One region of the Blautia sp. DFI.3.45 genome, then DNA from elsewhere that is predicted to be linked to it. Evidence: riboswitches for the same ligand, from Rfam matches in the RefSeq annotation. Region 1 holds a riboswitch; the other holds the start of a gene.
What was found. A riboswitch is a leader RNA that binds a small molecule or an ion and turns the genes downstream of it on or off. The one in region 1 is predicted to bind thiamine pyrophosphate.
Positions count from the first base shown of each region.

Region 1 (7,834 bases):
GCACATTTTAATTATAGAAGATGAAGAACAGCTCTGCCGTTCCATGGCAGAGGGGCTCCGCATGGACGGATACGAAACAGATACCTGCTTTGACGGAGAAGAGGGACTGGAATTATGTATGACAGAGAATTACGACCTGATCCTTCTGGATCTGAACCTGCCGGGAATTGACGGTCTGGAAATCCTGCGTCAGTTCCGTACCTTCAATACCAATACTCCTGTTCTCATACTCTCCGCAAGAGTACAGATCCAGGATAAGGTAGAGGGGCTGGATCTGGGAGCCAACGATTACCTCACCAAGCCATTTCATTTCGAAGAGCTGGAAGCCCGCATCCGCAGCCTTACCCGACGCAAATTTATCCAGGAGGATGTCTGCCTGAGATGCAGCCGCATTACCTTTGACACACGTACAAGAGAAGCCAGTGTAGATGGCACGCCTCTGGCTCTCACCAGGAAAGAAAGCGCACTTCTGGAATATTTTCTGCTTCACCGCAACCGGATCATCAGCCCTGAGGAAATGATCGAGCATCTCTGGGACGGCAGCGTGAACAGCTTCAGTAATTCCATCCGGGTGCATATTTCTTCTTTAAGAAAAAAACTGCGAACTGCCCTTGGATATGATCCTATACAAAATAAGATTGGACAGGGATATATTCTGGAAGAATAAAAATCATTCATATCTGTACAATAAATATTTTCAGATTTCAAATACTACTATGTCATTATAATGAAACGAAAGGATTTATCTATGAAATTTTATTCAGAAAAACTTTCCCCCCGCAGGCTCTCTCTCCAGTGGCGGCTCACATTGCTGATCTCCGGGCTGGTTATCACAGCCTGTGCACTGATGTATTTCTTCATCAGCCGTTCTGCTGTGACCGGCCTGGAAGGGATCTCCGACTATGTGGTTCTGGTCACCCCCGATAATTCAAACCCGATCTCCATCAATGTAGATCCAAAAATCCTCATCCCTGATCTGGAAAACCAGATCCAGAATACCAAAAACAATTTTTTGTTCCAGAGCATGATTGCCACAGGTATCATTATTCTTCTCAGCAGTATCTGTACCTGGTTTGTCACCAGAAGAGCCCTGGCTCCTCTGCGCAGATTCAGCGACAGGATCAGCCAGGTACAGGCACAGAATCTGTCTGAGCCGCTGGAAGTCCCACTCTCAGAGGATGAGATCTCACGTCTGACCAGATCCTTTAATGACATGCTTGCCCGTCTGGACAATGCCTTCTCTGCACAGAAACAGTTTGTGGCAAGTGCAGCACATGAGCTTCGCACACCCTTAGCTGTAATGCAGACAAATCTGGAAGTTTTTTACAAAAAACCGGAACACGCACCCCAGGAATACGACAGGCTTTTCACCATGCTTCAGGAACAGACCGGACGGCTTTCCCATCTTGCAGAAATCCTGCTGGACATGACAGGTCTTCAGACTGTAGAGCGTTCTGACACAATTTCCCTTGCAGCACTCACAGAAGAAGTTTTCTGCGATCTGGATCCGGTTGCAGACAAGCATCAGATCCGGCTTATTCAGACAGAAGGTGACTGTACTGTTACAGGCAGCTATATCCTTCTGTACCGCGCAGTCTATAATCTGGTTGAAAATGCGATCAAATATAACCGGCCTTCCGGTTCCGTTACTGTAAACATTCATTCTGCAGAATCTGCAGTCCTGGAGGTAACTGACACAGGCATCGGTATCTCCCCTGAAAATCAGGAAAAAATCTTTGATCCCTTCTACCGTGTGGACAAATCCCGCAGCCGCGCCATGGGCGGTGCAGGTCTGGGGCTTGCTCTTGTAAGCGAGATTGCCAGACAGCACAACGGCCAGGTAAAAGTAACCCAGAGCAGCGAAAAAGGCAGTACCATTGCCCTGATACTGCCTAAATCAACTGACTATTGATTTTTTCTCTTATTTATTTTTTTCCAGAATCTGAATCAGTTTCTGTGTATCTTCCATAGTAGTAGCCCAGCTTGTGGCAAAGCGGATCACAGAGTGTGTCTCATCATACTTCTCCCAGAATCCGAACTCCACATCCTGGGCTATTTTTTTCATTACCTCATTGGACACAATACAGAATATCTGATTGGTGGGAGTATCCAGAGAAAGCTGATATCCATACATCTTCAGTGCATCCTTGATCTGCTCTGCAGCTTCCATTGCAGGTTTGCCGATCCGCAGGTACAGCCCGTCCGTAAACAGCTCACCAAACTGGATTCCTGCGATCCGTCCCTTGGCAAGCAATGCTCCATGTTGCTTGATGATCGTAAAGAAATGAGGAATCCGTCCTTTCTGCGGTATAACCACTGCTTCTCCAAACAATGCTCCGCATTTGGTTCCTCCAATGTAAAATACATCGCTAAGTTCTGCCAGATCAGTGAGAGTCACATCATTCTCCGGGCTTGCCAGTGCATAGGCAAGGCGAGCGCCATCCACATAAAGGGGAAGATGATTTTCCCGGCATACTTTGCTGAGAGCTGCTAATTCTTCTCTGGAATACAGGGTACCATATTCTGTTGGCTGGGAAATATATACCATCCCGGGCATTACCATATGCTCATAATTGGCATCATCATAGAAATCCTTCACCAGCTTCTCAATCTGCTGTGCAGAGATTTTTCCATCTTTCTGCGGTACTGTCAGAACCTTATGTCCACCAAATTCAATAGCGCCAGATTCATGGGTTGCAATATGACCTGTATCCGCAGCCACAACTCCCTGATAGGATTTCAAAAGTGCATCGATCACTGTGGCATTGGTCTGTGTTCCACCAACCAGCAGAAATACATCTGCCTCCGGTGCATTGCAGGCTTTTCTGATCTTTTCTTTCGCATCTTCTGTGTATGGATCCTGACCATAGCCCACTGTTTTCTCCAGATTTGTCTCCATCAGCTTTTTCATGATCGCAGGATGTGCACCCTCCATGTAGTCACTGGCGAAATATAAACGTGATTCTGTATTTTCCATTTTTATCGTTATGTCCTTTCACTGCACTATTTGCGCATTTGACTTTTTTATTCATAGCTTCTGTTCTGTACCGGAACGCTATTCATTCTGTTACTCTATTTTTCTTAGCATTTCTCCCATCTGCTCTTCTGGCTTTCACAGATGGAGTTCCACTGACAATTCCCACAGATTTCTTTCCTCTTTCCTGATGCCAGGATTTTCTTTTGAACAACATCTGTAAAATCATCAAATTCCATAATCTGTCCATTTTCCAGACCGCACAGTTCCAGCACTGCATTGTCATATGCTTCTACAAGCGAAAAGGAAGAACAGCATCCTTTTTCATTATTGGGACAGGCAGAACAGATCTCGTCTGTATCTGCATGAAGCTGTATCTTTGCTCCCTTCTGGAAAATATCCAGCATTTCCTGCATATGTGCGGAAAACCCATTACTGTATCCCTCACCCTTGAAATATGCAAGGCACATTCCATGGTGAGGGCGTAGTGGAATATTTTTTATAAAAGACATCTTTGTGCACCCTTCTCCTTAATTTTTTAACATATTAGATACTTTAACACAAAGCGTTTTTATTGACAACTTTTTTAATTTTATAGTTTACAATCCAATAATTCTATATACTGGTCGGATTTCATCAGACTTACTGGATAAAATCAGAAAAATCCTTTTTTACTTTTTCTTCATTTACCAGCCTTAGCTACCCTCATATTATAAAGAAAGGTACCCAATGATGCCAGAATAATCAGCACATATCCTGTAACGCTGTACTTATCCGGAATCTCTCCAAACAGGATAAATCCCAGCATCGTGGCAAAAATAATCTGCGAATAATCAAAAATGGAAATCTTCCCTGCAGGTGCATAGGTGTATGCAGCCGTAATCGTAAACTGTCCACCCGCTGCGAATAATCCTGCCATCAGCAATGTCACAAGCTGCTTCATATTCATGGGTGTGAAATGGAACAACATCCACGGCACAACCGACAAACAGGAGAAAAATGAAAAATAAAACACGATAACCGGTCCCTTCACTCCGTGAGTTCCCAGTACACGCACCATCGTATAGGCAATTCCTGCCCCCAGTCCACCGCAGACTCCTATCAGTGCCGGAACAAGTGCCGCATTCTGAAATCCCGGTTTCACTACAAATAAACATCCTATAAACGCCAGCGCAACACACGCAGCCTGCACCGGTCTGATCTTTTCCTTTAACAAAAGGAATGAAAAAATAATCGCAAAAAACGGAGATAACTTATTCAGAATCGATGCATCTGCCACCAGAAGATGATCAATTGCGTAAAAGTTACACAGAATCCCCAGTGTCCCGCACACACAACGCAGGATCAACGGTCCCCAGTATTTCTTATCCACCTTCGGCACTGTACGATTTTTACAGAGAATCACCGCTGCAAACACCGCCGCCACCAGATTCCGGAAGAAACTCTTCTCCACAGACGGCAGATCACCTGCCAGACGTACACTCACATTCATACAAGCAAAGAAAAACGCCGACAGGATGATCATTATCATACCCTTTATGTAATTTTCCTGTTTCATCAGATTTAACCTGCCTTTCTGTCCATGCAGACAGCTTCTTTTTATCATATGCTGTCTGTCATCTACCTGTTAATCATAGCACGGACAATCGTTTTAGTACAAATAGATTTTTTATTTCAATTCGTCCTAAGCCATGATATGTTACTGTTCACTCCGTTCTCAGTAACACGCTTCGCGATGCACAGAATTTATGCTAATCGCATAAATTCGCGCGGTATATCTCGGGTTTTCTGTGACCTTCGCTCACAAAAAACACCTCGCGGGATATTACCAGTGAACAGTAACCATGATATACTATAAGAGCTATCGAACCTCCAGCAGAAAGGAGGTGAGTTTCATGGAAGAAATTCTCGTCACATTTCTTGTCTCTGTTTTAGCAGGCGTAGTTAGCTACTACATATGCAAATGGCTGGACGGCAGACACTAGACAGCAACAGCCCAAACGGAACAGCTCACCGTAACGAGCAAGAAAGCCCTCAGAGCTGCAACTCTGAGGGCTTTTATTTCTTTAGTTCGCTTCATGGAATCTCGTCACATTCCTTAGCTACTGTTAGTATATGCTGAAAAAAATAAAAAGTCAACTTAAAAATAATATTAGGTAGTGTAAATTTACGTTACTGTTCACTCCGTTCACAGTAACGTAGCCAAAATTCATTCCAGATTGCCTGCGGCAATGGAATTTTGGCTTGTATGTCTCGGGATTTTGGCATATTCATGCCAAAACACCTCGCGGGACAGTGGCGTGTGAACAGTAACAAATTTACTGTAGAAAATTTACCCTGCTTTTACATCCCATTGACTTTTCCAAAAGCTTGTGTTACTCTAAAGCGTGTTTGAAAATTGTAACGCACATCTTGCGTAAAGCATTTTTCAAATACGCTCTAACAAAAGAAAATCTGCATAATGGATAATAACAACGGGAGCCTGTGGGACAGGCTGAGAGGAAGATAGATCTTCGACCGCACCTGATATGGATAATGCCAGCGTAGGGACTGTATTTGTATATTAAAATCTGCCAGTGTGTTATTCCGGCAGATTTTTTTGCAGGATTTTATCTGCTTCCTGCACAACTGATAATGTCTGCTTCGGCAGACCAAATCTTCATTTCAAGGAGGTTCATTATTATGAACACAGACAGATCAAAAACACTCAGAATGGTCATGCTCGCCATGATGGTTGCCATCGGCGTTGTCATCTCACCTATTCTGAGAATCGAGGGTATGTGCCCTACTGCACACCTGATAAACATCGTCTGTTCCGTACTTCTGGGACCGTGGTATTCATTGCTTTGTGCCACTCTCATCGGAATCATCCGAATGATGTTTATGGGTATCCCGCCACTTGCACTGACAGGTGCCGTATTCGGCGCATTTTTATCAGGCGTTTTCTACCGCGCTTCTCATGGAAAGATTATCTGCGCAGTGATCGGTGAAATCTTCGGAACCGGTATCATCGGCTCTCTGGTTTCCTATCCTGTAATGGCATTTCTTATGGGCAGAAGCGGACTGAACGCATTTTTCTATACACCAATGTTTCTGGCAGCAACCTGCATGGGCGGCACCATTGCCTATTTCTTCCTGAAGGCCTTAAGTCACGCAGGAATGCTTGCCAAATTTCAACAAAGCCTTGGAGCAAAAGTATATGATCGTAAATCAGACAAATCCCAGACAATTAACCAGAGCAGCACAGCCGCTGATTCATTGCATCACTAATCCGATTTCTATTCATGACTGTGCGAATATTATTCTGGCGGCCGGAGGCCGCCCGATTATGGCAGAACATCCGGCAGAAGTAGCTGAAATCACCAGAAGCTCTCATGCACTGGCACTGAATCTTGGAAATATCACTGATGCACGTATGAAATCCATGCCTGAATCTCTGAAAATCGCTGCCAGTCTCCACATACCCGTTATGCTTGATCTGGTAGGAACCGCCTGCAGCAATCTGCGCTATGAATTTGCGCAGAAGCTTATGAACATCCACATGCCCGAACTCCTTAAAGGAAATATGTCTGAACTTCTTGCCATATCCGGACAGACTGCACATGCAATCGGAATTGACGCAGGTGTACAGGATGTGCTTACAGATGCCAATCGTTCCCATCTGAAAGAACTTTTCCAGGAAAAAGCTTCCCAATGGAATACCACACTTCTTATCACAGGCAAGGAAGATATGATCGTCTCCGCCAGTAAGTGTGAATTTATCACAAACGGTACTCCTGCCATGTCACAGATCACAGGAACCGGATGTATGCTTGGAATGATCTGTGCCACCTATCTGGCAGTTACAGACCCATTTACAGCTGCCGTCTCAGCAGCCAGAGAATTTGGCACAGCAGGAGAAAGAGCAGAGAAAAACAGCTCCGGACCCGGAAGCTTCCAGACAGAGCTGTTCGATCAGTTTTACAATCTTTTATAATCTACAGTTTATCAATAATTTTTTTCATAAAAAAGTTCCCGTCAGACAATATGGACAAATTTCTTCCATATCATCTGCGGGAACTTTTTTATACTATTTCCGCACTGCGCATTTTTCCCAGTTCTCGTCTCGCAAACACAATCGCCAGCGCAAATGCCGCTGCATCTGCGATCGGTCCTGCATACATCACTCCATCAATTCCCATAAACAACGGGAAGATAATGATCAATGGCAGAAGAAAAATCACCTGTCGTGTCAGAGACATTACAATACCCAGCTTCGCCATACCGATAGAAGTAAAGAAACCGGAAGATACCGGCTGGATACCGTTTGCAAAGGTCATAAACATAAATATTTTCAGATAACGTTCTGCAAACTGAAAATACAGATCACTTCCTGTTCCGAAGATACCCACGATCTGGTGTGGAAATATCTGGAAACAGAAAAAAAATATCGTTGCAATTACTGTACAGGCAGTTACAGAATAACGGTATGCCTGTCTTACTCTGTCATATTTCTTTGCTCCGTAGTTAAATCCCCAGATTGGCTGACTGCCCTGAGAAATACCAATACAGATTGCCATAAACACCATATTGACTTTGGAGATAACACCTACACAGGCAATGGGAATATCACTTCCATATACGGAATTTGCTCCATAATAACGCAGAATATTATTTAATACGATCTGCACGATCGCCATGGCAATCTGATTAATGCAGGATGCAAGTCCCAGAGAAATAATTGCTTTAAGATATGACAGCTTTGGTTTCAGCATCCCACCGGACAGATACATTTTGCGGAACTTACAGAAGTACACAATTACCAGAACTCCGGAAGCAACCTGTCCGATCACTGTTGCCCATGCAGCACCCTTAATTCCC
Region 1 is NZ_JAJDMI010000065.1:2,566-10,399, reverse strand. Features, by position in the region: gene LJE09_RS15665 (response regulator transcription factor) at 1-667, shown strand, start outside; gene LJE09_RS15660 (sensor histidine kinase) at 749-1,912, shown strand; gene LJE09_RS15655 (threonine aldolase family protein) at 1,922-2,977, opposite strand; gene LJE09_RS15650 (DUF1284 domain-containing protein) at 3,082-3,486, opposite strand; gene LJE09_RS15645 (DMT family transporter) at 3,657-4,532, opposite strand; TPP riboswitch at 5,439-5,542, shown strand; gene thiW (energy coupling factor transporter S component ThiW) at 5,657-6,244, shown strand; gene thiM (hydroxyethylthiazole kinase) at 6,174-6,950, shown strand; gene LJE09_RS15630 (MATE family efflux transporter) at 7,039-7,834, opposite strand, start outside.

Region 2 (7,834 bases), on a different contig from region 1:
GCATGTGCAGATTATAATGAGATCATCCGCAGTGTAGGTGGAATTGATATCCAGCTTCTGGGAATCGGCGGAAACGGACATATTGGTTTCAATGAACCCGGAGAAGCTTTTGAGAAGGAAACTCATTGTGTAGACCTTACAGAAAGCACTATCAAGGCAAATGCAAGATTTTTTGAAAGTATGGATGAAGTTCCGAAACAGGCATACACCATGGGAATCAAGAACATTATGGCAGCAAAGAAAATTCTTCTTGTAGCAACAGGAAGTGCCAAGGCAGATGCTTTGTACAAATCTCTGTACGGACCGATCACACCGAATGTACCTGCATCTATCCTTCAGCTTCATCAGGATGTAACTGTAGTGGCAGATGAAGATGCTTTAAGTCTTATTAAAGAAAAAGGACTTTTATAATATCGGCTCTTGTGTGATAATAACAGTATCAGTGGAAAGAATTGCCTGACAGAGATAAGGTCAGGGAAATACTTAATAATTCACTTCAGCGAGAAAAGAGGCAAAAATCAGATGATTATAAAGAATGGAAAAGTTTTTCAGAAAGATGGCAGTTATAAAGTCACAGATCTGTATGTAGAGAACGGCAGAATTGTGGCTTCAGCAGATGAAGTAACCGACAAAACGCAACTGGATGCATCGGGACTGAAGGTTCTGCCCGGACTGGTAGATATCCACAGCCATGGTGCAGTCAGACATGATTTCTCAGATGCAGATGTTGATGGGTTAAGAACAATCCTTCAGTATGAAAAATCTCATGGAATCACATCCTATTGCCCGACATCCATGACACTTCCGAAAGAAGAATTACTTAAGATTTTCCAGACTGCAAAAGATGTAGAACAGGATGAAACCTGTACACGTATTGTGGGTATCAATATGGAAGGGCCTTTCCTTGATCCTGTGAAAAAGGGAGCACATGTAGAAGGCTATATCCGTAAACCGGATATTGAATTTTTCAGAGCATGTAACGAAGCTGCGGGCGGAATGATCAAACTGGTAACTCTTGCACCGAATATGGAAGGCTCTGAGGAATTTATCAGAGAATTACATAATGAAGTGGTTATTTCCATCGGACATACAGCAGCAGATTATGGCTGCGCAGCAGAAGCGATGAAAGAGGGAGCACTTCATGTGACTCATCTTTATAATGCCATGAATCCTATGGGACACAGAGAACCCGGTGTGATTGGCGCAGCAGCAGACAATCAGGACTGTATGGTAGAACTGATCGGTGATGGGATTCATATCCATCCTGTAACTGTACGCAATACCTTCCGTTTATTTGGAGACAGCAGAGTCGTCCTTATCAGTGACTCCATGATGGCAACAGGTATGGAGAATGGATTGTATGAACTGGGCGGACAGGAAGTGACCATGAAAGACAGAAAGGCAACTCTGGCAGACGGAACGATCGCCGGTTCTGCAACCTGCCTTTTTGATTGTATGAAGTGTGTTATTTCCATGGGTGTACCGGAAAGAGAAGCGATTCTGGCAGCAACAGCAAATCCGGCGAGAAGTATTGGGATTTATAATGAAGTGGGTTCCCTTACTCCCGGAAAACGGGCAGATATTGTGTTGACAGACGAAGAGTTGAATATTGTTAAGGTACTGTAGTGTAAAAGAAAAGCTTTCCGACAGAATGTGCACAGATAAGAGTATGGACATTTTGCCGGAATGCAGTTCTGTATCAAGGAGAAAAATGATAACTAAAAAAGAAATTTTAGATGCGATTCATGGAAAAATGATCATTTCCTGTCAGGCGGTAGAAGATGAACCATTATATGTAGAAGAGAAATCCATTATGTACCTGATGGCACGCGCTGCAAAACAGGCAGGTACACCTGCAATCCGTACAAGCAGTATCCGCGATGTCATAGCGATCAAAGAAGAAACAGGTCTTCCGGTAATCGGTCTGGTGAAAATCCAGTATCCCGGATATGAAGGATATATCACACCTACCATGAAAGAAGTAGACGATCTGGTAGCAGCAGGATCTGATGTTGTAGCTCTTGACTGTACACTTCGCAAGCGTGGTGATGGCATAACTGTCAATGAGTTTATCGCACAGATCAAAGAGAAATACCCGGATATTATCCTGATGGCAGATATTTCTAATTATGAAGAAGGTATCAATGCATGGAAGTGTGGTGTGGATATTGTTGGAACAACCATGAGCGGTTACACTGATTACACTTCAAAAAAGGATGAACCAGATTATGAACTGATGGAGAGGCTTGCAAAAGATACAGATATTCCGGTTATCGGAGAAGGCAAGATCCATTATCCGGATCAGGCTGTAAAAGCACTACAGACAGGTGTATGGGCGATCGTGGTAGGCGGAGCGATCACACGTCCGCTGGAAATCGCACAGAGATTTCAGAAGGCAATTGAAGCAGGTAAATAAAATGCGAACAAAAAAGGATGTGTCAGAGTTGCACATCCTTTTTTTGTTATAGCAAGTGCAGTATTTTATGGAATGGCTATAAATAAACAGCCGGCCGACTTTTGCAGTAACTGAACCGGACTGCAGAGAATTTTTGGTGCAGAAACCGGAACTTGGTGTTAGAATAGAAGCGTCATATGATAAGCAGAACTTATCCACATCAGAAGATATTTAGTTACTGTGAACGGAGTGAACAGTAACAATATTTATGAGGAAACAATCCCTCCGGTTACAGAAGAATGTGGAAATTAAAAAAACTCAGATAAGATCTATGAATGGAAGATGCCAGACTATTTGGATACGATCTGATCTGAGATAATAGAAGAACTGAGACAAAAGAAAGGAACAATACGAATGAGATTATTGATCGTGCGACATGGAGATCCGGATTATTCCATTGATTCTCTTACAGAAAAAGGCTGGAAAGAAGCAGAATATCTATCAGAAAGACTGTCAAAACTTGATGTAAAGGATTTCTATGTATCACCTCTTGGAAGGGCAAAGGATACAGCCTCTTTTACATTGAAGAAAATGAACCGTACAGCAGTTGAGTGTGACTGGCTGAGGGAATTTGATGTTCTGATCGATCGCCCGGATGTTACTGACAGGCAGAAGAGATTATGGGACTGGCTTCCGCAGGACTGGACACAGGACGAGAGATTTTACCAGTATGATCACTGGTATGAAAACGAGAGACTTCAGCAGTCTGATGCCAAAGGATACTATGACTATGTAACAGGAAAGTTTGATAAGCTTCTTGCCGAACATGGTTATGTACGTGAAGGACATTATTACAGAGTGGAGAAACCAAATGAAGATACGCTGGTATTCTTCTGCCATTTTGGTCTGGAATGTGTGCTTCTTGCGCATCTGATCGGTGCTTCTCCAATGGTACTGTGGCATGGATTCTGCGCAGCACCAAGTTCAGTGACAACTGTCAATACAGAAGAACGAAGAGAAGGAATCGCAAGTTTTCGTATCAGCGCATTTGGTGATATTTCCCATTTATATGTGCATGATGAACCACCGGCATTTGCTGCAAGATTCTGTGAAATGTACAGTAATACGGATGAGCGCCACGATTAATTAACCAGGTAATTCACCTGCGGAGCCATGCATTTCCTGCAGGAACTGGTTCAGGATTATCTGATCCTGGCACATCCACAGGCAGATCTTCCGCAGATTAAGCATGCAGAGGAAATTACACATGGAGATAAAGAAGAGATATCCACCGGAAAGTCCGCTCCTGTGGAGTTTCCATCACTGTTTTACTGACAGCAATGATGCTGTGTTCTATTCGGGAAGAGATTCCAAAGAATCAGCAGAAACGACCGGTAGCATTGATGATTCCGGTGAATCTGAGAAATTATTTTCCGTCTCAGTCTATGACAAATTTCTTTGGATGGATTGAGGTGGGATATATATTTTCTGATGAAACAACCTTTGAAGATGTACTTTTATCTGTGAAGAAACAGTTCGAAGAAGAACTGGTAAAAGAAAAGATTGCCATGCATATGAGCGGATATGTGCGCATTGAGAAGAATCCTTTTGTACGTGCTGTTCCGTTGGAGATCAAGAAATATTTTCTGATGATCGGAGCCAATCTGGGAAGCAGGAGCATTACGGCAGTTTATTCTAATATCGGCATTATTCGTTTGCCGGAGGAGTACAAAGAATATATTCAGCATTTTGGGATTTTTGCAAGTACCAATTCTCTGCAGATGTGTTCCTGTTCTTATGGGGATGAGATGGTACTGGGATTTACTTCCAAGATACCGGATGACAGTATCCAGAGGAATTTCCAGCGGATGCTCGGCGAGGAGAATGTTTCCCACAGAGAATTAAAGAATGAATTTCCGGGATATGGGGAAAAGCACAGGCTTGAGAAAAAAGAAAATCAGAAGGTTATCCAGACTTTCAGCTTCCTGTGTCTGGCAATTGCGGTAATCTGCGGAATGATTAATTTTATGATGGCAGGTGTACTGAACTGGTTCTGGTTTGCAGGAGCAGGATGTGCCTGTGCATGGCTGGTTGTTATGGTAGCATATTATAAACGCAGGAATATTCTGAAGAATGAAATGTGGCAGCTTTTGCTCATATCAGCAATCGCAATCCTATGGGACCGGTTTACCGGATGGAAGGGCTGGTCTGTGGATTTTGTGATTCCTTTCGGGATATTGGCAGTGCAGTTTTCTGTTCCTGTGATCGCAAAAATAAACCGTCTGGAAAGGGAAGAATATCTGTTTTATCTTGTACAGGCCGGAATTGCAGGACTGATTCCGATGATATTGGTTTGGACTGGAATCGTGCAGTTTGCCGTACCTTCAGTAATCTGTGCCGGAATCAGTTTTCTGACATTGGCTGCACTGTTTATCTTCTGCAAGAAGGATACGATGCGGGAGTTTCATAAGAAACTGAGGATGTAGAAATATGGTCTTGACACACATGGGATAAAAGATTATACTTTATCCATGTAAAGAAAGGGGAGCTTGTGAGTGCAGGCTGAGAGGAAGTCATCAACTTCGACCCATATACCTGATTTGGATAATGCCAACGTAGGAACCTATAAGATATGATTTTAAAGGGAGATGACTGGCATCTCCTTTTTATTTATCTCATGCATTTGAAGAAATTCAGCTGTCCGGTAATCAATCTGTAATAAGTGAGAGAAAACCGGGGGCTTACAGGGAAATTTACATTATAACAGATGAATATTGGGAAAGATGAGAGTGAACAGAGTTCATGAAGGGGTGCACCACCGCGGGTGTATTCTTTTGTGGACTCTTTTTTATGTTGTAGAGGCCGGACCTTCTTTTCCCGGAAAGGAGAAAGTATGCTTATTACTGTTAATGGAAAAACAAAAGAATTGCAGAATACTCTTACAATAGGGCAATATTTGGAGGAAAACAGCTATGTGCCCAGCCAGATCGCAGTAGAATTAAATGAAAGAATTCTGTCAAAAGCCGAGTACAGCACTACTGTTTTACATGAAAATGACATACTGGAAATAGTCAGCTTCATGGGAGGTGGAAGATAAACAGGAATATCCTGATATCACATTATAATATACGAAAGAAGGACTTAAATTATGAGTACAAATAATGAAGACAAACTGATTCTGGGAGGTCATGAATTTACTTCCCGTTTTATTCTGGGATCCGGAAAATTTTCTCTGGATCTGGTGAAAGCATGTATTGAAAAGGCAGATGCGCAGATCATCACTCTGGCTCTGCGTCGTGCCAATGAAGGTGGACTGGCAAATATTCTGGACTATATTCCGAAAAATGTTACTCTTCTTCCCAATACTTCAGGTGCCAGAAATGCAGAAGAAGCAGTTCGTATTGCCAGACTTTCCAGAGAAATCGGATGCGGTGATTTCGTAAAGATCGAAGTGATCCATGATTCAAAATATCTGCTTCCGGATAACTATGAAACTGTCAAAGCTACAGAAATTCTTGCAAAAGAAGGATTTGTAGTAATGCCTTATATGTACCCGGATCTGAATGCTGCCAGAGATCTGGTAAATGCCGGAGCTGCCTGCATCATGCCGCTGGGTTCTCCGATCGGCTCTAATAAAGGTCTGTGCACTAAGGAATTTATCCAGATTTTGATTGACGAAATTGAGCTCCCAATCATTGTAGATGCAGGAATCGGACGTCCTTCTCAGGCGTGTGAAGCCATGGAGATGGGGGCATCTGCAGTTATGGCAAATACTGCGATTGCCACAGCAGGTGATGTGCAGATAATGGCTGAAGCATTTAAAAAAGCTATTGAAGCAGGACGAAGTGCATACCTTGCCGGACTGGGAAGAACCCTGGAAAAAGGTGCAAGCGCATCCTCTCCACTGACTGGTTTTCTTCATGAGTAATAAATAAAAAATCATTCTAAAATGAGATTTTTGATTATAGCAATCCTCGTAAATAATGCATTTAAGACAGTTCAGCAGCGTGCGAAAGACAAGGAAGATATCTGCAGGCGTGCTGACGCACGGCAAAGATATCTGACGCAGGATTTCACACTCTGATGGGCTGGATTAAGATGCATTATTTTAGAGGATTGCTATAACTGCGGAGTAGGTATTAATTTATAGGAAAACGAAAGTTGCCAAATGGTAATAAAGAGGAGAAAACATCAATGGAAACAACAGAAAAAAATATGGAACATGGGGAACACTTCAACGAAAGTATTGTCAATGAAGTGATTCTGGAAGATATGAAAAAGAACAGGATCGATCATATGAAATATCTTCCGGGAATGGAAGTACTGGAAGAATCAGACGTGATGGATCAGGTTATTTCTGCCATGAATGCTTACGATTATGATAAATATACAGAGGCAGATGTACGCAGGGCACTTGCTCATGATAACCGTACACCAGAGGATTTTCAGGCACTGCTGTCTCCGGCTGCATTGCCTCTTCTGGAGGAAATCGCACAGGCTGCGCAGAAAGAAACCAGGAAACATTTTGGGAACAGTGTGTATATGTTTACCCCTATTTATATTGCAAATTATTGTGAGAATTACTGTATTTACTGCGGATTTAACTGCCATAATAAGATCCGCAGAGCAAAGCTGAATGCAGAAGAGATTGATAAGGAAATGGCTGCTATCGCAAAGACAGGACTGCAGGAAATCCTGATTCTTACAGGAGAGAGCAGAGCAAAATCTGATGTAAAATATATCGGAGAAGCATGTAAGATTGCCCGGAAATATTTCAAAGTAATCGGACTTGAAGTTTATCCTATGAATTCAGATGAGTATGCACATCTCCATGAATGCGGAGCTGATTATGTAACGGTATTCCAGGAGACTTATAATTCAGATAAGTATGAAACTCTGCATCTTGCAGGGCACAAGCGTATATTTCCTTATCGTCTGAACGCACAGGAACGTGCTTTAAAGGGTGGTATGCGAGGGGTAGGATTTGCTGCACTTCTGGGACTGGATAATTTCCGTAAGGATGCTTTTGCCACCGGATATCATGCATATCTTTTGCAGAGAAAATATCCTCATGCAGAGATTGCATTTTCCTGTCCGAGACTTCGGCCGATCATCAACAATGACCGTATTAATCCTATGGATGTACATGAACCACAGCTGCTTCAGGTGGTCTGCGCCTATCGTTTGTTCATGCCATTTGCAAGCATTACGGTATCTACCAGAGAGTGTGAGCGTGTCCGCGATAACCTGGTTGGAATTGCTGCGACAAAGATTTCAGCAGGAGTCAGCACAGGAATCGGAAGTCATGTGGAGGATATCGAAGATAAAGGAGATGACCAGTTTGAGATTTCAGACGGAAGGTCTGTAGATGAAGTCTATAAGGCACTTTTGGATCATGATCTTCAGCCGGTTATGAATGATTATGTGTACCTCTAAAAT
Region 2 is NZ_JAJDMI010000001.1:71,560-79,393, forward strand. Features, by position in the region: gene nagB (glucosamine-6-phosphate deaminase) at 1-411, shown strand, start outside; gene nagA (N-acetylglucosamine-6-phosphate deacetylase) at 523-1,626, shown strand; gene LJE09_RS00335 (N-acetylmannosamine-6-phosphate 2-epimerase) at 1,712-2,416, shown strand; gene LJE09_RS00340 (histidine phosphatase family protein) at 2,810-3,541, shown strand; gene LJE09_RS00345 (hypothetical protein) at 3,569-3,730, shown strand; gene LJE09_RS00350 (DUF6320 domain-containing protein) at 3,736-4,881, shown strand; TPP riboswitch at 4,927-5,035, shown strand; gene thiS (sulfur carrier protein ThiS) at 5,289-5,492, shown strand; gene LJE09_RS00360 (thiazole synthase) at 5,544-6,323, shown strand; gene thiH (2-iminoacetate synthase ThiH) at 6,590-7,831, shown strand; gene LJE09_RS00370 (thiamine phosphate synthase) at 7,812-7,834, shown strand, end outside.
Region 2: it holds a riboswitch for thiamine pyrophosphate, as region 1 does, so the genes downstream of both, thiS (sulfur carrier protein ThiS) here and thiW (energy coupling factor transporter S component ThiW) in region 1, are expected to answer to the same signal.